Regions from separate parts of the Pantoea sp. X-Soil-ISGK-421 genome, predicted to be linked through region 3. Evidence: predicted binding sites of a transcription regulator. Region 3 holds the regulator's gene; each other region holds the start of a gene.
What was found. The regulator CRP, encoded in region 3, controls carbon source genes, mostly activating them, when cyclic AMP is high. The targets are predictions, from matches to a motif close to ATGTGANNNNNNTCACAT.

Region 1 (7,644 bases), 450 kb from region 3:
AATCAATACGATAACTCCCTGGTTTCTAACGCCTTCGGTTTCATGCGCTTCCCGCTTAATTTCCAGCCTTACGATAGCGACGCTGAGTGGGTCATCACTGGCGTTCCTTTTGATGCGGCGACGTCGGGTCGTCCGGGCAGCCGCTTAGGGCCGGGCGCGATTCGTCAAATCTCGACCAACCTGGCGTGGGAAGGCTGCCGTTGGCCGTGGGACTTCGATCTGCGTCAGCGTCTGAACGTCGTGGACTGCGGCGATCTGGTTTACGCCTTCGGTGATTCACAGGATCTGTCGGACAAACTGCAGGCGCATGCTGAAAAACTATTGGCTAACGGCAAACGTATGCTGACCTTTGGTGGCGATCATTATGTGACGTTGCCATTGCTGCGTGCGCACGCTAAGCACTTTGGCAAAATGGCGCTGGTCCACTTCGATGCGCATACCGACACCTATTCCAACGGCCCAACGTTCGATCACGGCACCATGTTCTTCACCGCGCCGAAAGAAGGTTTGATTGATCCGCAGCACTCTGTGCAGATCGGCATTCGTACCGAGTTCGATAAGAGCCTGGGTTTCAACGTGCTGGATGCGGCGCAGGTCAACGATCGCAGCGTCGACGATATCCTGGCGGAAGTGAAGCGCACCGTCGGCGATCTGCCGGTGTACCTGACCTTTGATATCGACTGCCTTGATCCCGCACACGCGCCGGGCACCGGTACGCCGGTGATTGGTGGCCTGAGCAGCGATAAAGCGACCAAGCTGATTCGCGGTTTGCAGGGCATGAACATCGTCGGCATGGACCTGGTTGAAGTGGCGCCAGGTTACGATCACGCCGATCTTACGTCGCTGGCTGCAGCCACGCTGGCGCTGGACATGCTGCACGTGCAGGCGGCAAATAAAGGTTAATCCTGTTGACTGCGGCTACACTTACTGGCGTTTATTTAATCTGCGGAGGCTACTATGGGCTTACTGGACGATTTAGTCGGATCGCTAGGAAATAGCAACGGAAGCGGGCAGGGCAATCAAATCCAACAATTGATGGCTATCTGGAATTGGGTGCAGGAGCAAGGCGGCGTTGAGGTTCTGCTACAAAAATTTCAGCAGGGCGGACTGGGGCAGGTGCTGAATACCTGGATTGGGAGCGGTGACAATCAGTCGATTGGTGGCGGCGACATCCAAAACGCACTTGGGCAGGATCAGCTGCAGTCGCTGGCAGATAAGCTCGGTACCGATGTGCAGGGTGCTTCCGGTACGCTGGCCACTTTGTTGCCGCAGGTGATTGATAAGCTGTCGCCGCAAGGCCACATCGAGACATCGAACACCCAGGATCTGGGTGCAATGGTGGATGGGTTGTTTAAGCGTTAATGGTTCTTTGCTGGCTGCCCCCCACCTCGGTCCTCTCCCGTTAACAGGGGAAGGCCGGGATGGGGGACCGCGAGCACTATTTACTTCCCGTCTGCGGCAATACGTTCACGAATGTGCTGCGCGCGCGCTTCAGAATCCGGGTGTGAATCAAACATCGAACTCTGACGGCCCTGTTCCAGTTTTGCGAGCTTCTCAAAGCTGGTCGCTAACCCCATAGGATCGATGCCGCGCTTTTTCAGCAGATCGAAGGAGTAATCATCGGCCTGTGATTCCTGAGTTTGCGAGAATTGCGCATTCACTAATTTCTCACCCATTTCACCCAACTGCGACTGCGACAGCGAGCCAATCACGCCGCCAACGGATGCTGCTGCAGTGCGTGTCGCGGTGGTGGTAAGTGCCACCTGCATCGCTTTTCGCGTGTGTCCTAGCGCAACGTGCCCCATTTCATGGCCGAGTACGCCTTCCACTTCGTTGTCGGTCATCATATCCATTAAACCGCTATAGACGCGGATACAGCCATTTGCCATCGCCCACGCATTAACGTCTTTGGTTTGATACACCTTGTAGTTGGCGGGTACGCCATTAATGTTGTCGCCCAGTGCAGCGGCGATTTTATTCAGGCGCTGCTGATATTCACTGTTGGCGGGAGCAACCTGATTATCTTTGTCCATCTGCGCACAGGATTGGTCGCTTAACGCCTTCACCTGTGAGTCATTTAATGCATAGGCCTGGTAAGCCTGCGCACCGGATTGCAGCAGCGCGTTATTATCCATTCCTTCACAGCCGCTAAGTAGCGAAGCCATTCCCAGAGCAACGATGGTGGCTCTCATTTTCATATCAGCATCCTTTAGGTAACAAGGTAAAGAAAACAAACACCTGAAACAGTCGCAGATGTTTAAACGCTTTGGTTATAGCTCGCATATTGTGCAATGGCTAGCAGACAAGCCCGGAAATGCAACCGTTTACCCGCTATTTAGCACCCTGATGCATGTACTTTTGCCCTTATGTTCATGTACATTGATGTGCGACTTTTTTCTCGCTTCGCCTTATAACTGATTAATTACAATAAGTTAAGCGTGGCGGAGCATTAATCCGACCTGGAGTAGAAGATGCCCTCTCGTAAAGAGCTTGCCAACGCCATTCGCGCGTTAAGTATGGATGCAGTACAGAAAGCCAATTCGGGACATCCGGGTGCCCCGATGGGCATGGCGGACATCGCCGAAGTGCTATGGCGTGACTTCCTGAACCATAACCCTACTAACCCGCTGTGGGCAGATCGCGACCGCTTCGTGCTGTCGAACGGTCACGGCTCAATGCTGATTTACAGCCTGCTGCACCTCACCGGCTACAATCTGCCAATGAGCGAACTGCAGAACTTCCGTCAGCTGCACTCTAAAACTCCAGGCCACCCGGAATACGGCTACACCGCGGGCGTTGAAACTACCACCGGCCCGCTGGGTCAGGGCATCGCTAACGCGGTCGGTTTCGCCATCGCTGAGCGCACGCTGGCGGCGCAGTTCAACCGTCCGGGTCATGACATCGTAGACCATAACACCTACGTGTTTATGGGCGACGGCTGCATGATGGAAGGCATCTCGCACGAGGTGTGCTCCATCGCCGGCACCCTGAAGCTGGGCAAACTGGTGGCCTTCTATGACGACAACGGCATCTCCATCGACGGTCACGTCGACGGCTGGTTCACCGACGACACCGCCAAACGCTTTGAAGCCTACGGCTGGCACGTGGTGCGCGGCGTGGACGGTCACGATGCAGAAGCCATCAGGAAAGCCGTTGAAGAAGCCAAAGCGGTGTCCGATAAGCCTTCACTGCTGATGTGCAAAACCGTGATTGGCTTCGGCTCGCCGAACAAAGCCGGTACGCACGATTCGCACGGCGCGCCGCTGGGTGCCGATGAAATCGCGCTGACCCGCAAGCAGCTGGGCTGGAACCACGGTCCGTTTGAAATTCCTTCCGACATCTACGCGCAGTGGGACGCCAAAGAAGCCGGCCAGGCGAAAGAGTCCGCGTGGGACAAAAAGTTTGCCGCCTACGCCGCTGCGCATCCGGCGCTGGCCGCGGAGTTCAAGCGTCGCGTCAACAACGCGCTGCCAGAAAACTGGGCCAGCGAGTCGCAGAAGTTCATTGAGCAGCTGCAGGCCAACCCGGCGAAAATCGCCAGCCGTAAAGCCTCGCAGAACGCCATCGAAGCCTTTGGTAAAATCCTGCCGGAATACCTGGGCGGCTCCGCTGACCTTGCGCCAAGCAACCTCACCATGTGGTCCGGCTCGAAGCCAATCAACGAAGACGCGGCGGGCAACTACATCCATTACGGCGTGCGCGAGTTCGGTATGACCGCGATTGCCAACGGTCTGGCGCTGCACGGCGGCTTCCTGCCGTACACCGCCACCTTCCTGATGTTCGTCGAGTACGCGCGCAACGCCGCACGCATGGCCGCGCTGATGAAAATCCGTCAGATTATGGTCTACACCCACGACTCCATTGGTCTGGGCGAAGATGGCCCGACGCACCAGCCGGTTGAGCAGATGGCCAGCCTGCGCGTGACGCCAAACATGAGCCTTTGGCGCCCGTGCGACCAGGTTGAATCGGCGGTGGCGTGGAAATACGCCATCGAACGCGTTGACGGCCCGTCGGCGCTGATCTTCTCGCGTCAGAACCTGGCGCAGCAGGATCGTACCGCTGAGCAGCTGGCTAACGTGGCGCGCGGCGGTTACGTGCTGAAGGACAGCAGCGGCACGCCGGAGCTGATCCTGATCGCCACCGGTTCGGAAGTGGAACTGGCGGTGAGCGCTTACGAGCAGCTGACGGCAGAAGGCCGCAAGGTGCGCGTGGTCTCCATGCCTTCCACCGACGCCTTCGACAAGCAGGACGCGGCGTACCGTGAATCCGTGCTGCCGAAAGCGGTGGCGGCGCGCGTGGCGATTGAAGCGGGTATCGCAGATTACTGGTCCAAATACACCGGCCTGAACGGCGCGATCGTCGGCATGACCACCTTCGGTGAGTCAGCGCCGGCGGATCAGCTGTTCAAAGAGTTTGGCTTCACCGTTGAGAACGTGGTTAAAACGGCGAAATCGATTCTGTAATTTTTGCGCAATAAATTGCGCCGCTACCGGTTATGCACCGCCTGTAGCGGCGCGATTCATCGCGCACATCTGCAGTGCACGGGTATCTGACCTGAAACGGTTCAATTATTCCTGTAGTAATAATTCATCAAGGCAAAATTTGTGACGCAGATCCAATATTCTGCCACTCATTTGATCGCAATCATTCCCGTTATTCCTCTCTTGCATTACTCTAGCTGAACCGTTTCAGTCGTGAGCGAGACCGTGTGGCTTTCCGGAGTGTACAGGTAATAATTCCCTGTACAAAAAGGTGTGAAACGCTCAGGCTAATCGGCACGTTTTTCTGGTGTTGTTGAAGGTAGAGATGACCGTTCGCGTAGCAATAAATGGTTTTGGTCGTATCGGGCGTAACGTATTACGTGCCCTGTATGAAACCGGTCGCCGGGCTGAAATCACCGTGGTCGCCATTAACGAATTGGCAGACGCCGCCGGTATGGCGCATCTGCTGAAGTACGACACCAGCCACGGACGTTTTGCCCTTGATGTGCGCCAGGAACGCGATCTGCTGTTTGTTGGCGACGACACCATTCGCATCCTGCATCAGGCGGAAATTGATGTGCTGCCGTGGCGCGAACTGAATGTCGATATCGTGCTGGATTGTACCGGCGTGTACGGCAGTCGTGCTGATGGCGAAGCCCATTTGCAGGCGGGTGCGAAGAAAGTGTTGTTCTCGCATCCGGGCGGCAACGATCTCGATGCCACCGTCGTGTTCGGCGTAAACGAACAAGCTCTTAAACAAACTGACTGCATTGTCTCCAACGCATCCTGCACCACCAACTGCATTATCCCGGTGATCAAGTTGCTGGATGACGCCTTTGGCATTGAGTCGGGCACTGTGACCACCATTCACTCGGCGATGCACGATCAACAGGTGATTGACGCTTATCACAGCGACTTGCGCCGTACGCGCGCTGCCAGCCAATCGATCATTCCGGTAGATACGCGTCTTGCTGCTGGCATTACCCGTATTTTTCCGAAATTTAACGATCGCTTTGAAGCGATTGCCGTGCGCGTGCCTACTATCAACGTGACAGCCATTGATTTGAGCGTGTCTGTGCGCGAAGCGGTGAAGGCGTGTGAGGTCAATACGTTGCTGCAAAACGCGTCAGAAGGGGCGTTTCGTGGTATAGTTGACTATACGGAATTACCGTTAGTCTCAGTAGATTTTAACCATGATCCGCACAGTGCCATAGTCGATGGCACGCAAACGCGGGTCAGTGGTCATCACCTTATCAAAACGCTGGTTTGGTGTGACAACGAATGGGGCTTTGCTAACCGTATGATCGACACCACGTTAGCAATGGCCGCAAGCGGTTTCAGGTAAGACGCGGACTGCGTCTGGCAAAACTTATGAGAGTCAACGAGAGGGTTCACCATGTCTGTAATTAAGATGACCGATCTGGATCTTGCTGGTAAACGCGTTCTGATCCGTGCCGATCTCAACGTGCCAGTGAAAGAAGGGAAAGTGACGTCAGATGCACGTATTCGTGCTTCTCTGCCTACCATCGAAGCGGCGTTGAAACAGGGCGCGAAAGTGATGGTTACCTCTCACCTGGGTCGTCCGACCGAAGGTGAATACAACGAAGAGTTCTCCCTGCTGCCGGTTGTTAACTACCTGAAAGAAAAACTGAACGGCACCAACGTGACCCTGGCGAAAGAGTACCTCGACGGCGTGGAAGTGGGCGCTGGCGAACTGGTGGTGCTGGAAAACGTGCGCTTTAACAAAGGCGAGAAGAAAGACGAAGAAGGCCTGTCGAAGAAATATGCTGCACTGTGCGACGTCTTCGTAATGGATGCCTTCGGTACTGCGCACCGCGCTCAGGCGTCTACCCATGGCGTGGCCAAATTCGCTCCTATCGCCTGTGCCGGTCCGCTGTTGTCAGCTGAGCTGGAAGCGCTGGGTAAAGTGATGAGCAACCCAGAACGTCCGCTGGTTGCTGTGGTTGGCGGTTCTAAAGTCTCTACCAAATTTGATGTCCTGCAGTCGCTGGTGAAGATTGCTGACACCGTAATCGTCGGCGGCGGTATCGCGAACACCTTCGTGGCTATCGACAATAACGTCGGTAAATCTCTGTACGAGCCAGACTTCGTTGAAGCCGCGAAAAAGCTGCGTGATGAGCACGGCATTCCGGTTCCTACCGATTCTCGCGTAGGCACGGAATTCTCTGAAACTGCACCGGCAACCGTGAAAAAGGTTTCCGAAGTAGCGGATAACGAAGAGATTATGGACTTCGGTGACGAAACCGCTCAGGCAATGGCTGCCATCCTGAAAGGCGCAAAAACCATTCTGTGGAACGGTCCGGTTGGCGTGTTCGAGTTCCCGAACTTCCGTAAAGGCACCGAAATTGTGGCGAATGCTATCGCCGATAGCGATGCGTTCTCTGTTGCGGGTGGCGGCGATACCCTGGCTGCTATCGATCTGTTCGGTATCGAAGATAAGATCTCTTATATCTCTACCGGCGGCGGCGCATTCCTCGAATTCGTGGAAGGCAAAAAACTGCCAGCAGTTGCTATGCTGGAAGAGCGCGCTAAGCAGTAACTCTTTGGGGGCGGCGCTTTGGCGTCGCCTGAAAGCTTGCCCTGTGTTGGGCAATCAAATCGCAATCCCCTGTTGGGGATGAACGGTAACGAAACGGGACACAACCATGTCTAAAATTTTTGATTTCGTAAAACCCGGCGTTGTCACTGGTGACGACGTTCAGAAAATTTTCCAGGTAGCGAAAGAGAACAAATTCGCTCTGCCAGCAGTTAACTGCGTCGGCACGGACTCCATCAATGCAGTATTGGAAGCTGCGGCCAAGGTGAAAGCGCCGGTCATCGTTCAGTTCTCCAATGGTGGTGCTGCCTTCATCGCCGGTAAAGGCTTCAAAACCGACAAACCACAGGGCGCAGCAATCTTCGGTGCTATCGCCGGTGCTTACCATGTGCATCTGATGGCTGAACAGTATGGCGTGCCAGTCATTCTGCACACCGACCACTGCGCCAAGAAACTGCTGCCGTGGATCGACGGTCTGCTGGACGCGGGTGAAGAGCACTTTAAGAAAACCGGCAAGCCGCTGTTCTCTTCTCACATGATTGACCTGTCTGAAGAGTCACTGGAAGAGAATATCGAGATCTCTTCTAAGTACCTGGCGCGCATGGC
Region 2 (7,644 bases), 1.1 Mb from region 3:
TTTTCTGCGCGAAGTCCTCGAACTGCAACAGCACGTTCGGCCAGCGACGGTTCACTGCCTGGATGAACTCGTTAACGAACGCTTCGTACTCATCGCCGGTAATACGCGGATGACGCCAGCCCATGTAGAGCGGGTCGTTCAGCAGCTGCTGGTTGTTGGTGCCGACATCCAGCACCACTGGCAGGGTGTAAGCCGGGCTGATGCCACCACACGCGGTATACAACGACAGTTTACCGATTGGGATGCCCATGCCACCGATGCCTAAGTCGCCGAGGCCAAGAATACGCTCGCCATCGGTAACTACGATCACTTTCACATTCTGCTTGGTGGCATTCTGCAGCATGTCTTCAATACGGTCGCGGTTGTTGTAAGAGATGAACACGCCGCGCGCGCGACGGTAGATTTCTGAGAAGTGTTCACACGCCGCGCCAACTGTTGGGGTATAGATGATCGGCATCATCTCTTCCAGATGATTGTCGAGCAGGCGGTAGAACAGGGTTTCGTTGGTATCCTGGATGTTGCGCAGATAGACATGCTTGTCGTTATTGTTTTTGAAATCCAGGAACTGGCGCCAGGCACGTTCGGCCTGCTCTTCAATGGTCTCTACCGCTTCCGGTAACAGGCCGTTGAGGTTGAATTCGTTACGTTCTTCGAGGGTGAAGGCGCTGCCTTTATTCAACAGCGGAAATTCCAGCAGGATCGGACCCGCATAAGGAATATACAGCGGGCGTTTACTTTCGTAGTCGAGTTCCATGCAGTGCTTGCTCCGGTTGCAGTGTTTTCTGACGTATCGCCGGGAAAAGGTAACGCCAGTCCATCTTGAAGTGAAGAGGTTCTGGCGCCCGATCCTATGAAAATTCCTGCAGATGTACAGCTTTTGTTAACAGAAGGTCACAAAAGCGGTAAAAGGATCACTAAACTGATGTTTTCGAAACTAAAGTAAGTGAGAAATCCTCACATCCCAACGCGGCAAGCGTAGCGCGCGTGGCATCCAGCTGACTCAGCGTACTGCCATGACATTCCGCCAAAACCGCTTGCTGAATAGTGTCCAGCGCTTCGTTGCTCATGTTCATCAAAATCAGTGCGGCTTGTAACGGTGGCAAGCTTGGGTTGAAGGCGGCGTTCTCTGCATAGCGACCGGTAAAGATGCTGCCGCTTTGGCTGCGCAGCGCCACGCCGCTGTAACTTTGACTATAAGGTGCATGACTGTGATTGGCGGCGGCAATGGCGGCCTGTTGCAACGCATCGCCTTCAACAGCAAAACCATGATCGACCGGCGTCAGCAAGCGCTCGGTTATATTCAAATCGGCTGGACCAAACGCATCCGGCAGATAGTCGCCCAGCGTGCTAACGGCGCGTCCCGGCAGGCTGATGCGAATCGCCGTGCCGCTGTTCAGCTCGTTCATAAACTGACGGCAATGTCCGCACGGCGTGTAGTTGACGGTAATCGCCGCCAGTTTCTCTTCTCCGCGCAACCATGCATGGGTAATGGCACTTTGCTCAGCATGGACCGTCTGCTGCAGCGGCGTGTGCAGGAACTCCATGTTGGCGCCGAAGTACCAATGGCCGCTGACGCCGCGCGAAATCGCGCCGACATTAAAATGCGATACGGTTGCCACCGCGCAGCTTGCCGCCAGCGGCAGCAGTTCCAACGCCAGCGCATCATCATCCAGACCGGTAAGCTGTTTCAGTTGTGCGACATCCTGCGGACGCAACACGCCGTGGAAATCCGGCGCATCCATCAGCGGCTGAATCGCCGCTTGCAGCGCGGCGGGCAGGGCGGAAAAAGCAGTAAGGAATCGTGAATGCATGATGTGATGGCCTCAGTTACGCGTTAGCGGCGATGCGCCGCCTGACGTTTTATATGTGATCCAAGTCGCTCTGACAATGTAAGCTGATTGGGTTGTTTCAACTTTGCGAGATCTCTCGCAAGTTTCAGCCCCACCAATGCATTAACAGTGGAAAAAGGAACGGTGCCAGCAACGAGGTGATGATGCCGCAAATGACCAGAGCCAGTGAGCTGAATGCGCCTTCCTGATAATCGATCTCGGCTGCGCGCGCGGTGCCTAATGCGTGTGAGGCATTGCCAATCGCCAATCCGCGCGAAGATTTGTTATTCACCTTAAACAGATTGAGCAGCATATGGCCGAACACTGCGCCCAGCACGCCAGCGATTAACACGCAGATGGCGCTGATGGCGGGAATACCGTGCAGCGATGCGGAGACTGCCATCGCAATCGGCGTAGTGACGGATTTTGGCATAATGGTGGCGGCGATTTCCGGCGTTGCCCCCATCCACAGCGCTATCGCGGTGCCCGACACCATCGCCGTGATGCTGCCGATGAAACAGACGCTGATGATGGTTTTCCAGCGCGCGCGAATCTGATGCATCTGCTCGTACAGCGGCAATGCCAGCGCGACAACCGCCGGTTGCAGCAACTGATTGAGCAGGCTGCTGCCAGCAAAATAGCGCGTATAAGGCAGGTTGGTTAGCAGCAAAATGGGGATGACAATTGCCATCGCCACCAGCAATGGATTGACGATGGAGATATTGATTTTTGCCGCCAGTTTACGCGCCAGGAAATAGGCGAACACGGTCAACGGCAGCGACCACCAGGCATCAATCATGCGGTTTTTCCTCCCGCGGGCGCTGTAATCTTTCCGCACTGAGACCGACAATCAGCAGCACCATAAAGGTACTGACAATGCAGGACACCACAATCGGCCCGAACTGGGCGGTGAGAATATCGGTATAGCTCATCACGCCGACGCTGATCGGAACAAACAGCAGCGCCATATAGCGAATCAGCAAATGGCATCCAGGTTTCACCCATTCAACCGGCAGAATGTGCAGCGCCAGCAGCAGGAACAGCAGCAGCATGCCGATGATGCTGCCGGGAATCGTAATCGGAAGCAGGGAAGATATCCCTATACCGGCGTACAGTGCCGCATAAATAATGGCGAAGGCGCGTACATAGCGCCAACAAGCAGAGAGAACGGCAGGCATGTCAGGCTCCTGTTTTCGTAGCGCTTTATCATACGCATTAAGCCAATAGCGTGCTAGCGATCACAAGAATGTCTAACCTGGTCGCCATGAATGGCGACCCTACATGTATTTCGCTGGATTTTCGTAGGGTGCGCATTCATGCGCACCTTGCTTAAGTGAGCGGCATTACGCCCTAAATGGCGACCCTACAATGCGCCGGATCCATGGGCATAAAAAAGCCGCCCTCAGGCGGCTTGTTAGCTCACTTAACCGGCATACCCGGCACTGCGCCGCTATCAACGGACAGCACAAACAGGTCTTTACCGCCCGGCCCCGCTGACAGCACCATGCCTTCTGAAATACCGAAGCGCATTTTACGCGGCGCGAGGTTAGCAACGATGATGGTCATCTTGCCGACCAGCACGGATGGATCCGGATAGGCTGCGCGAATGCCTGAGAAAATCTGACGTTTCTCGCCGCCCACATCCAGCTCCAGACGCAGCAGCTTGTCGGAGCCTTCCACCAGCTCGGCTTTCTCAATCAGCGCCACACGCATATCGACTTTGGCAAAATCATCGATGGTGATGGTGTCGCCAATCGGTGCATCGGCCAGCGGACCGGTTGCAGCAGGCTTGTTGGCCGCCGCTGCGTCCTCTTTCGAGGCCTCAACCAGTGCCTCAACTTTGGCCATTTCGATACGGCCATACAGCGCTTTGAACGGTGCTACTTCATGGTCCAGCAGCGGTTGCGCAATCGCATCCCAGCTCAGCTCGCTTTGCAGGAAGGCTTCGGTACGTTCGGTCAGCGATGGCAATACCGGCTTCAGCCAGGTCATCAATACGCGGAACAGGTTGATGCCCATTGAGCAAATTGCTTGCAGATCGGCATCACGGCCTTCTTGCTTCGCCACCACCCAAGGTGCCTGCTCATCGACATAGCGGTTAGCCAGATCGGCCAGCGCCATAATTTCACGGATCGCACGGTTATATTCGCGGCTGGCCCAGGCTTCACCGATCTTCTCGGACGCATCAACAAAGGTTTGATACAGCGCTGGATCGGCCAGTTCGCTGGCCAATTTGCCACCAAAGCGTTTAGTCAGGAAGCCCGCGTTACGGGATGCCAGATTCACCACTTTGTTCACCACGTCCGCATTCACGCGCTGTACGAAATCTTCCAGATTCAGGTCGATGTCGTCGATGCGCGAAGAGAGTTTGGCCGCGTAGTAGTAACGCAGGCTGTCGGCATCCAAATGCTGCAACCAGGTGCTGGCTTTAATAAAGGTGCCGCGCGATTTGGACATCTTCGCGCCGTTCACCGTCACATAACCGTGCACGAACAGGTTAGTGGGTTTGCGGAAGTTGCTGCCTTCCAGCATCGCTGGCCAGAACAGGCTGTGGAAATAGACGATGTCTTTACCGATGAAGTGATACAGCTCGGTCGTGGAATCTTTTTTCCAGAACTCGTCAAAATCGATGTTGCCGCGCTTGTCGCACAGGTTTTTGAATGAACCCATGTAACCGATTGGCGCATCCAGCCAGACGTAGAAGTATTTGCCCGGTGCACCAGGAATTTCGAAGCCGAAGTAAGGCGCATCGCGTGAGATATCCCACTGCTGCAAGCCAGACTCGAACCACTCTTGCATCTTATTCGCCACCTGCTCTTGCAGCGCACCTGAGCGCGTCCACGCCTGCAGCATCGCGCTGAAGGACGGCAGATCAAAGAAGAAGTGCTCGGAATCGCGCAGCACCGGCGTCGCGCCAGAAACTACGGATTTCGGGTCAATCAGCTCGGTTGGGCTATAGGTCGCGCTGCACACTTCGCAGTTGTCGCCATACTGATCCGGTGACTTGCATTTCGGGCAGGTGCCTTTGACAAAACGGTCCGGCAGGAACATGCCTTTCTCAGGATCGTACAGCTGCGAAATGGTGCGGTTCTTAATGAAACCGTTCTCTTTCAGACGACCATAAATCAGCTCGGACAGCTGACGGTTTTCATCGCTGTGGGTCGAGTGATAGTTGTCATAGCCGATGTTGAAGCCAGCGAAATCGGTTTCGTGCTCCTGCTTCATCTCGGCGATCATCTGCTCCGGCGCAATCCCCAACTGCTGCGCTTTCAGCATGATTGGCGTACCGTGGGCGTCGTCCGCACAGATGAAGTGAACCTGGTTGCCACGCATTCGCTGGTAACGGACCCAAATGTCAGCCTGAATATGTTCAAGCATGTGACCGAGATGGATTGAACCGTTTGCGTACGGCAGTGCGCACGTTACCAGAATTTTTTTAGCGACTTGAGTCATGATTGCGTAGCGTTCCGTGAGTAAAAAATCGGGGATTGATGTTAACCGAAGCACCCTCTGACGTAAACACAGCAGGACATCCGCGTCACTTTTAGCGCCTATCTGATATTATTGAACAGACACCGCCGCATTCTGGCGTGATGAAAAAACAAGGAGTAGGGATGACTTCACAATCCCAGCAACATCATTCACCTGAAGCGCTGCGTGCATTGGTTATCGGCGTGCTGAGTGACTTTGAACATCCGACGCTGCAACACAACCTCACTACGCTGAAAGCCTTGCGCCACGTGGCGCTGCTGGATGACAAGCTACATATCGAGCTGATCATGCCGTTCGCGTGGGCCAGTGCCTTTGAAGAGTTGAAAGCGCAAACCAGCGCCGAATTGCTGCGTCTAACCGAAGCCAGCGCCATTGACTGGCGCTTGCGCCATGACATTGCCACGCTGAAGCGGGTGAAAAATCATCCGGGTGCCACCGGCGTGAAAAACATCATCGCGGTGAGTTCCGGCAAAGGCGGCGTGGGTAAATCCAGTACCGCCGTGAATATGGCGCTGGCGCTGATTGCCGAAGGGGCGCGCGTGGGGATTCTTGATGCGGATATTTACGGCCCGTCGATTCCCAACATGCTCGGCACCGAAAATCAGCGTCCGACCTCGCCCGATGGCACGCATATGGCACCGATCATGGCGCACGGGCTGGCAACCAATTCGATTGGTTATCTGGTCACCGATGACAACGCCATGGTGTGGCGCGGCCCGATGGCCAGCAAAGCCCTGATGCAACTGCTCAACGAAACCCTATGGCCGGATCTCGATTATCTGATCCTCGATATGCCGCCAGGCACCGGCGATATTCAGCTGACGCTGGCGCAGAATGTGCCGGTGACCGGCGCATTGGTGGTGACGACGCCGCAGGACATTGCGCTGATCGATGCACGTAAAGGGATGGTGATGTTCGAGAAAGTCAGCGTGCCGGTATTGGGCGTGGTGGAGAACATGAGCATGCACATCTGTAGCCAGTGCGGCCACCACGAGCCGATTTTCGGCACCGGCGGCGCGCAGAAGCTGGTGGAAGATTATAACACCCGCTTGTTGGCGCAGCTGCCGCTGCACATGACGCTGCGTGAAGATCTGGATGATGGCGAACCGACCGTGGTGCGCCGTCCTGACAGTGATTTTACCGCGCTCTATCGTCAGTTGGCTGGACGCGTCGCGGCGCAGCTCTATTGGCAGGGTGAAATCATTCCGGGCGACATCGCGTTCCGCGCGGTTTAACGCCGCCCATTTCCGCTGGTGCCAGACGCCAGCGGAAAATGCATCAGCACATATTTTCCCTGCTCGCCTTCTCCGACCGCTTCACGGCGCCAGCCGTGTTTGAGATAAAAATCCAAAGCTGCCTGATTCTGTTGCAGGCATTTCAGCGCGCCCGTTGAGCTAAATCGCGACTGCACTTTTTCTAACAGCGCGCTGCCCACGCCTTGCCCTTGCGCAGCCGGATCAACATACAAGCTATGCAGGAAGTTGTCGTTATCCAGTACCGCCGCAAAACCCACGCGATGCCCATCCTGTTCGGCCACCAGCACGGTTTCGCCCAAAATCACCGCATCGAAATCTTCTAACTGCCAATCATCGCCATCCAGCCACGTCCAGTTATGGCGACGGGCGGCAAGATACAGCGTGCGCAGAAAAGGGCGATCGGTTTCGTCAAAAGAACGTATTTGCAACTGAGAGCTCCATTTAGTGAGGTAGGCAGATGCTGTAGCGGCGCAATTTATTGCGCGCAGTTGATGTTTGGTTCGGACTAAAAGATGCGCGATAAATCGCGCCGCTACAAATCCGTGCAACAACGCTACTTAAAGTAGCAGTTTCATCCTGAAAAGATAAAGCCTGTCAGAACCGGGGCCTTTTTGTGTAGAATGCCCCCGCGAGCCGCATGAAATCTGGTGTCGGCGCTTTGATAGCTTTTAGTTATCTGATTGATAACGTCTGCATATTAGAAGTTGGCCCGAAAATTCTGTAACTTGCATCACATCTTTTAACGGAGGTCACCATGTCCATCATTAATACCAAGATCAAACCATTTAAAAACGCAGCGTTCAAAAACGGCGAATTCATCGAAGTCACCGAGAAAGACGTTGAAGGTAAATGGAGTGTTTTCTTCTTCTACCCGGCTGACTTCACCTTCGTATGCCCAACCGAACTGGGTGACGTTGCAGACCATCACGAAGAATTCCAGAAACTGGGTGTAGATATCTACTCTGTTTCTACCGACACGCACTTTACCCACAAAGCCTGGCACGGTTCTTCTGACACCATCGCAAAAATCAAATACGCGATGATCGGTGACCCAACTGGCGCGCTGA
Region 3 (7,644 bases):
GCCGGTTAAAGGCAAAGGCAGCCGAGTGTGGGATCAGCAGGGCAAAGAGTATATCGATTTCTCCGGCGGTATCGCGGTGACTGCATTGGGCCATTGCCATCCGGCGCTGGTGGAAACGCTGAAAACGCAGGGCGAAACGCTGTGGCACACCAGCAACGTGTTCACCAACGAACCGGCGCTGCGTCTGGCCAGCAAACTGATCGCTGCTACCTTTGCCGATCGGGTATTTTTCGGTAACTCCGGTGCGGAAGCCAACGAAGCGGCATTCAAGCTGGCGCGTTATTACGCCTGTAAAAAACACAGCCCGTTCAAAAGCAAAATCATCGCCTTTCACAATGCCTTCCACGGCCGCACGCTGTTTACCGTGTCGGTTGGTGGCCAACCGAAATACTCCGATGGTTTCGGTCCAAAACCGGCGGATATCGTGCATGTGCCGTTCAACGATCTTGAGGCGGTCAAAGCGGTGATTGACGATCATACCTGCGCCATCGTGGTCGAGCCGATTCAGGGCGAAGGTGGCGTTGTGCCGGCTACGCAAGAATTTATGCAAGGTCTGCGCGCGCTCTGTGATGAACACCATGCGTTGCTGGTGCTGGATGAAGTGCAGAGCGGCATGGGCCGCAGCGGCAAACTGTTTAGCTATGAACATTACGGCATTAAGCCCGATATCCTCACCACCGCGAAAGCGCTGGGCGGCGGATTCCCGGTGAGTGCGATGCTGACTACCAACGAAATTGCCTCGGTGATGGCGCCGGGCGTACACGGCACCACCTACGGCGGCAATCCGCTGGCCTGTGCGATTGCCGAAACCGCGTTGGATATCATCAACACGCCGCAAGTGCTGGCAGGTGTAGAAGCACGTCGTCAGCAATTTGTTGAAGCGCTGCAAGCCATCGACAGCAAATTCGCTATCTTTAGCGAGATTCGCGGCAAAGGTCTGCTGATGGGGGCCGCGCTGAAGCCGCAGTTTGCCAGCAAAGCGCGTGACATTCTCAACGCTTGCGCAGCGGAAGGGCTGATGATTCTCACTGCGGGCACCGATGTGATTCGTTTTGTGCCGTCACTGGTGATTGAACCTACCGATATCGCCGAAGGCATGACGCGTTTCGCCCGCGCGATTGAAAAGGTACTGGCCGCTTAATCCGCTTTAGGACGTAACACCTTGAGCCAGCGACCATGATGCGGTCGCTGGCTCCACGCCAGTGAAGAGATGGTGTGCATGACGTTAAGGTGCTGCAAGATCCGCTTCACATGCTGTTCGACAATCGTCACCGGCCCTTCATTAAGATTCTCCGGCGCCTCCAGAATATTACTGTCGTTGCCCGGCCCGTCATATGCCAGCCGCTGCTGACAACGCTGCAGCGCGATTTCACAGGATTGCAGATAACGTTCTGCCAGCTTCGCCGTCAACATGGTGTGTTCGCGCGCCAGGATCGTCATGGCGTTAATATGCTCGACAATGAACTGACTGTGCGTTACCCACATGCGCATATCTTTTAGATATTGCAGGTTAAAGCCCGGCTCGCTCGATGCCTGGTTCAATGAGTTGAACAGCGCATTGTGCGCCTGATTAACCTTCATGCGCTGATAAGCCAGTTTCTCGGGCGACTGTTCCGGTCCCAGCAACAGTCGCAAGGCATCCTGATACGCTTCCAGCGCATCGTGTGCGTTCTTGCGCAGCAGCCCGCTTTGCCACTGCGGCCACAACCAAATCATCCCGGCGAAGGCAATCAAACAGCCCATCAGGGTATCCATCATGCGTGGCAGTAAAAATTGCGCGCCGTTAAGTGACAGCAGCTGCAGCGAATACACTGCGGTGACGGTGAAGCCAATCATCGACCAGCCATAATATTTCCGCGTGATCAGATAACTTGCCAGCGTGATCCCCAGCATAAACAGCAGCGTGATCGATTCCGGCACCGCCAGCTGTAGCGAGGCGGCAGCGATCAGCAAACCCGCAAAGGTGCCCAGCGCACGGTGCTGAATACGCACGCGTGTCGCGCTGTAGCCGTTCTGGCTGACGAACATGATGGTCATCAGAATCCAGTAAGGTTTGGGAATGTTGAAGAACAGCGCCAACGCGCTGCCAAACATCAGCATCACGGCGAAACGAGCGGCGGTGCGTAACGCGGAAGATTTGAACGACAGATAACTGCGCAACGCCGGCAACAGCGGCAAACGGCGCTGGCGATCGGCCATCAGGTCACGTGTGTAGAGTGGCTTCTGCGTGCGCAACACGCGGGCGATGCGACTGAAGTGATACAGGCAGAAGTTGCCGACCGGATTATCCGGATGCTGGCGCGCAATTTTCTCCAGCGCGCCGAGCTGTTTCTCCATGTGAAAACGATCGGGTAATTGATGGTAGAGGATCGCATCGGCCAGCACGCGCAGCCGGGCTGAGATGATTTTGGCGTTCCAGCGAATCACCGCTTCGGCGTGGCTCTCCTCCACGAGCTTTTGCACCTCTTCGGGCTGATGCAAACTCACCGAGATGTGTTCCTGTAAATCCAGCGCCACCTGAAAAGCGCGTGTCAGACGTTTGTGGCTGTTATCACGGCTGGCCGACAACATGTGCATTTGCTGGTAGCAGGTCGTGATGAGATCGACCGCCTTTTGCTGGCGTGCCAGCAGGGGGGGCAGCGCTTTTTCCGGATCGGTCAACTGCGTCAGTAAGGTGTATTTGGCATCGCAATAATCGGCCAGCTCACGGAACAGCAGGCTAAGCGATTCGCGCATCGGCTGCTCTTTCCACAGCCAGAACCAGAACCAGTTGAACAAGCCGTACCACAGCGTGCCGCCTATGTAGAGCAGCGGCGGCACCCACATCGGCATGCGTCCCACTAAACTGAGCGTAAAGATGGCGGCGATTAACGTCGCGGGGAGCAGGCGCGCATGCAGTGGGCCGATTTCACCGGTCACGCCAATCAGCAGCGGCAGCGCCAGCAAAATCAGCGGCAGCGGAATTTGGTACGCGGTGAGGATTTGCATCAGGAAACTGCCGGTGGCAAACAGCGAACCCCCTACAATCAGGCGTTTGAAGAAGCGTTTGTGCGGCGTATCCAGCCCCGCCATATTGCAACAGGCAGGCACTAACGAGAACAGCAGACCTTTTTGCAGATCGCCAAACAGCCAGCCGAGAGCCACAGGCAGGCACAGCACCAGCGTTTGCCGCAGCGCATAGTTAACTTCAGGATGATAGATGATTCGGCGCCACATCAGCTCATCGCAAATAGAAACGGCGCGATGTTGCCATCACGCCGTGGGTGAGAAGAAATTAGCGGGTGCCGTAAACGACGATGGTTTTACCGTGTGCGGAGATCAGATTCTGATCTTCCAGCATTTTCAGGATACGACCCACGGTTTCGCGTGAGCAGCCCACGATCTGACCAATCTCCTGACGGGTGATTTTGATTTGCATCCCGTCCGGGTGAGTCATCGCATCTGGCTGTTTGGCCAGATTTAGCAGCGTTTGCGCGATACGTCCGGTCACATCGAGGAAGGCAAGGTTGCCCACTTTCTCAGATGTCACTTGCAGACGACGCGCCATTTGCGACGAAAGTCGCATTAAAATATCCGGGTTTACCTGAATCAGCTGACGGAATTTTTTGTATGAAATTTCAGCCACTTCGCAGGCAGACTTCGCACGCACCCAAGCACTGCGTTCCTGGCCTTCTTCGAAAAGACCGAGTTCGCCGATAAAATCTCCCTGATTGAGATAGGAGAGAATCATCTCTTTGCCTTCTTCATCTTTAATCAGTACCGCTACGGAACCTTTCACGATGTAGTACAGCGTTTCCGCTTTCTCACCCTGATGGATGAGCGTGCTTTTGGATGGATATTTGTGAATATGGCAATGGGACAGGAACCATTCGAGTGTAGGGTCTGTTTGCGGTTTGCCGAGAACCATTCGCTATTATCCTCTGTTGTAATCGTGCCCAAAATACAGGGGGCATTTTTCCCTGTCAGGCGGTTTAATCGTCGAGCGTTTCCAGTAAAGGAAAAATTATTCCGGGTGGACTCTTAAGCTACGCTTTTGATTCTTCCCGCCTTCGTCTGTAATGACGAAAATATTTTCAGCACTGTTTGTAGCACAGCTTTAGCGAGCTGTCTTGTGTTGTCTCGCTTCAGCAGAAGGGGGATTACTCTGGATTGCTGTTTGTCAGGTGAAAGCGTACTCTGGCGGCAAAACCGCCTCTTCAGGAGAAAGAATAATGCAGGCACGAGTGAAATGGGTGGAAGGTTTGACCTTTCTCGGAGAATCCTCATCCGGCCATCAGGTATTAATGGACGGTAATTCCGGTGATAAAGCGCCAAGTCCAATGGAGATGGTGCTGATGGCGGCGGGCGGTTGTAGCGCTATTGATGTGGTGTCGATCCTGCAAAAAGGGCGCAGCGATGTCGCCGATTGCGAAGTGAAACTCACTTCAGAACGTCGGGAAGAAGCGCCACGTATTTTTACCCACATCAATCTCCACTTCATCGTCAGCGGCAAAGCGTTGAGCGACAAGGCGGTTTCACGCGCTGTTGATTTGTCAGCGGAAAAATATTGCTCGGTGGCGATCATGCTGGGCAAAGGCGTGGAAATTACGCATAGCTACGAAGTGATCGCGCTTTAATGCTGGCAGGTGCGCATTAATGCGCACCCTACAAAACGCTCTCATTTCGTAGGGTCGCCATTCATGGCGACCAATGACACTCACTCAATCCGCTTCCCTTCAATGAGTCGCTGCACCAGCGGTAGCATAATCAGCTCCATCGCCAGTCCCATTTTTCCGCCCGGCACCACCAGCGTATTGATGTGGGAGATAAACGATCCCTGAATCATCGACAGGAGATAGGGGAACGCGATGCCTTCCAGACCGCGGAAATGAATCACTACGAAACTTTCGTCGAGCGACGGAATTTCGCGTGCCGCAAATGGGTTGGACGTATCAACGGTTGGCACACGCTGGAAGTTAATGTGGGTGCGTGAGAACTGTGGCGTGATGAAGTTGATGTAATCCTCCATCGAACGCACCACCGAATCCATCACCGCCTCACGCGAATGACCGCGCTCGCCCGTGTCGCGCACCAGCTTCTGAATCCACTCAAGATTAACAATCGGGACTACGCCAACCAGCAAATCGACATGCTCTGCGACATTTTGCTGCTGCGTGACCACGCCGCCGTGCAAGCCTTCATAGAACAGCACATCAGTGTTCTCCGGCAGCGGTTGCCAGGGGGTGAAAGTGCCCGGCACCTGATTCCACGGCACGGCTTCGTCGTATGTGTGCAAATATTTACGCGATTCGCCCAAACCGGTTTGGCCGTAATGCCTGAACGTCTGCTCAAGCAAGCCGAAGTCGTTGGCTTCCGGGCCGAAGTAACTGATATGGCGACCCAGATCGCGCGCCTTGCGGATCGCCATGTCCATTTCCGGACGCGTGAAGCGATGGAAACTGTCGCCTTCTACTTCCGCTGCATGCAAATTCAGCTGCTGGAAAATCTTACGGAAGGCAAGGCTGGTGGTAGTGGTTCCGGCGCCGCTGGAACCGGTAACGGCAATAATTGGATGCCTGGCTGACATAACAGAGCTCCCTGTGAGGTCCGGCGATGAGCATTGTTACCACGAATTGCCGCGGGGTGCATCAGCCGCGGAATTCACCTTTTGGCATGATATTGATGGATTCATGCAGTTCCGACCACACCAGCACCACATCGCCACGCTCCAGCTGGCGGCGCACGTCGGCAACTTTTTGCAGTAAACTGCGTTCCTGCTCGCCATAATCAGTACCTTCGCGTAACACAAAGGTTTCAATCAGGTTTTCCAGCGTGTCCGCTTCGAGTTCTTGCCAGGGAATAATCACAATTACACATCCAGATACGTTGAGAGCCAATCGGGTACGCGCTGTTCCAGCCACATTTTCGGTTTAAGCAAGGTGCCGCCGACAAAGCCAACGTGGCCGCCTTGCTGCGTCAGTTGATACTGAATCGATGCTGAAAGCTGGTCAGGTTGCGGAATAACCGCATCGGTCATAAAGGGATCGTCTTGCGCATGAATAATCAGCAGCGGTTTACGCACGCCGGTCAGCAGCGGCATCGCGCTGGCACGTTGATAATAGTCGTTCGCGTCAATAAAACCGTGCGCACGTGCGGTTATCGCATCATCAAATTCGCGTAAGCGGCGAAAAGCGCGCAGTTGGGCGAGATCGACCGGCAACGTGCCGGGCCAGGCGTGTAATTTACGCGTGGCGTTTTTCTTCAGCCGCGTCAGCAAATAGTGCTGATAGAAACGCGAGAAGCCGACATCCAGTTTGGTGCTGCATGGCTCGAGCGCCAGCGGCGCCGAGATGGCAATGGCCGCATCAATCGGTACATCGTGACCTTGCTGACCCAGCAGGCAAGCGAGCATGTTGCCGCCCAGGGATACGCCGACGGCGGCGGTTGGCACGGTGCCCCATTCGCGCTGCAGCCAGTTAAGAAAGTAGGTTGCGTCTTCGGTTTCACCGGAGTGATAGATGCGCTTTAAGCGGTTCGGTTCGCCGCTGCAGCCGCGGAAGTGCATTACCACCGCCAGCCAGCCACGCGCTTGACACGCCTGCATCAGGCCGTGCGCGTAGGGACTGCGAAAGCTGCCTTCCAGACCGTGAAACATCACCATGCGCGGCTTATGACGCGCCTGCGCCGGGTCTTCACTCCACGCTAAATCAACAAAATCGCCGTCCGGCAGGTCAAGACGCTGCCAGTGCGGACGTAAGGTAACGCGGCGACGTAGAATGCGCGGCAGCAGCGTTTGCAGATGCGCGTTAGTGAATCCGCGCAGTGGTTTAAAGCGCTCGCCGCTGGGGCGATCAAAATAGCTTGGGTAAAGGCTTGTCTGATGCATAAGTCGCTGATAGCTTCGATGGGTTGTTCGCTTTACTGGGTGAGGAGCACCCGAATATACATGGAACTGAGTCTTTTTTTATCAATGTTAGGTTTTCTCTGGGTCGCGGCCATCACGCCCGGGCCCAATAATATGTTACTTACGGCCTCGGGTGCTAATTTTGGCTTCCTGCGCACCCTTCCGCTGCTCATTGGTATCATGATCGGCATGCAAGTCATGTTGCTGATGGTGGCATTTGGCATTGGCGGTCTTATCCTGCTTTATCCTTCACTGCATCTGATCCTGAAAATTGCCGGTAGCCTTTATCTCCTGTGGCTGGCGTGGAAAATCGCCACCGCCGAGTATGAAAAGCTGGAAACCGATGAGGTTACGGTGAAGCAAATGCCGTTCTGGCAAGGCGGTTTGCTGCAGCTGATCAACCCGAAAGCCTGGCTGATGGCGCTGGGTGCGGTGGCGAGCTTTAGCCTGGCAGGCAGCGAATATCTGCATTCGGTGGTGGCGATCAGCATCGGCATGGCGCTGGTGAACGTGGTCTCTGGCGTGATTTGGATGGGCTTTGGCTCGCTGATTGGACGTCTGCTGCGCAGCCCACGCGCGTGGAAAATCTTCAATCTGGCGATGGGTTTACTCACTGCCGCGTGCGTGTTGCTGATTTGGCGCTGAGTTAACTGGAAGCGCGTTCTACGCGCTTCCACGGCAACACTTCCTGCACCACCGGTGAGTTCGGCTGCCGGATGCGCTGCAGCAGCAATTGCACGCTGCGTGCCCCCATGTGATTC

Region 1: a site for CRP is predicted at 4,603-4,620, ahead of epd (erythrose-4-phosphate dehydrogenase). Genes of this name have one in related genera too.
Region 2: a site for CRP is predicted at 1,865-1,882, ahead of cdd (cytidine deaminase). Genes of this name have one in related genera too.

Annotation. Positions count from the first base shown of each region.
Region 1 is NZ_AP035979.1:3,282,945-3,290,588, reverse strand. It holds gene speB (agmatinase) at 1-903, shown strand, start outside; gene AC6I8K_RS15270 (YidB family protein) at 958-1,362, shown strand; gene loiP (metalloprotease LoiP) at 1,443-2,198, opposite strand; gene tkt (transketolase) at 2,472-4,463, shown strand; gene epd (erythrose-4-phosphate dehydrogenase) at 4,807-5,826, shown strand; gene pgk (phosphoglycerate kinase) at 5,878-7,041, shown strand; gene fbaA (class II fructose-bisphosphate aldolase) at 7,148-7,644, shown strand, end outside.
Region 2 is NZ_AP035979.1:2,674,696-2,682,339, reverse strand. It holds gene AC6I8K_RS12495 (NAD-dependent malic enzyme) at 1-754, opposite strand, end outside; gene cdd (cytidine deaminase) at 915-1,811, opposite strand; gene AC6I8K_RS12485 (CidB/LrgB family autolysis modulator) at 1,936-2,628, opposite strand; gene AC6I8K_RS12480 (CidA/LrgA family protein) at 2,621-3,007, opposite strand; gene metG (methionine--tRNA ligase) at 3,249-5,282, opposite strand; gene apbC (iron-sulfur cluster carrier protein ApbC) at 5,444-6,556, shown strand; gene AC6I8K_RS12465 (GNAT family N-acetyltransferase) at 6,553-7,005, opposite strand; gene ahpC (alkyl hydroperoxide reductase subunit C) at 7,332-7,644, shown strand, end outside.
Region 3 is NZ_AP035979.1:3,730,042-3,737,685, reverse strand. It holds gene argD (bifunctional acetylornithine/succinyldiaminopimelate transaminase) at 1-1,141, shown strand, start outside; gene AC6I8K_RS17325 (YccS/YhfK family putative transporter) at 1,138-3,216, opposite strand; gene crp (cAMP-activated global transcriptional regulator CRP) at 3,275-3,907, opposite strand; gene AC6I8K_RS17315 (OsmC family protein) at 4,212-4,616, shown strand; gene AC6I8K_RS17310 (phosphoribulokinase) at 4,697-5,566, opposite strand; gene AC6I8K_RS17305 (YheU family protein) at 5,628-5,846, opposite strand; gene AC6I8K_RS17300 (hydrolase) at 5,849-6,865, opposite strand; gene AC6I8K_RS17295 (LysE family translocator) at 6,926-7,528, shown strand; gene AC6I8K_RS17290 (LacI family DNA-binding transcriptional regulator) at 7,530-7,644, opposite strand, start outside.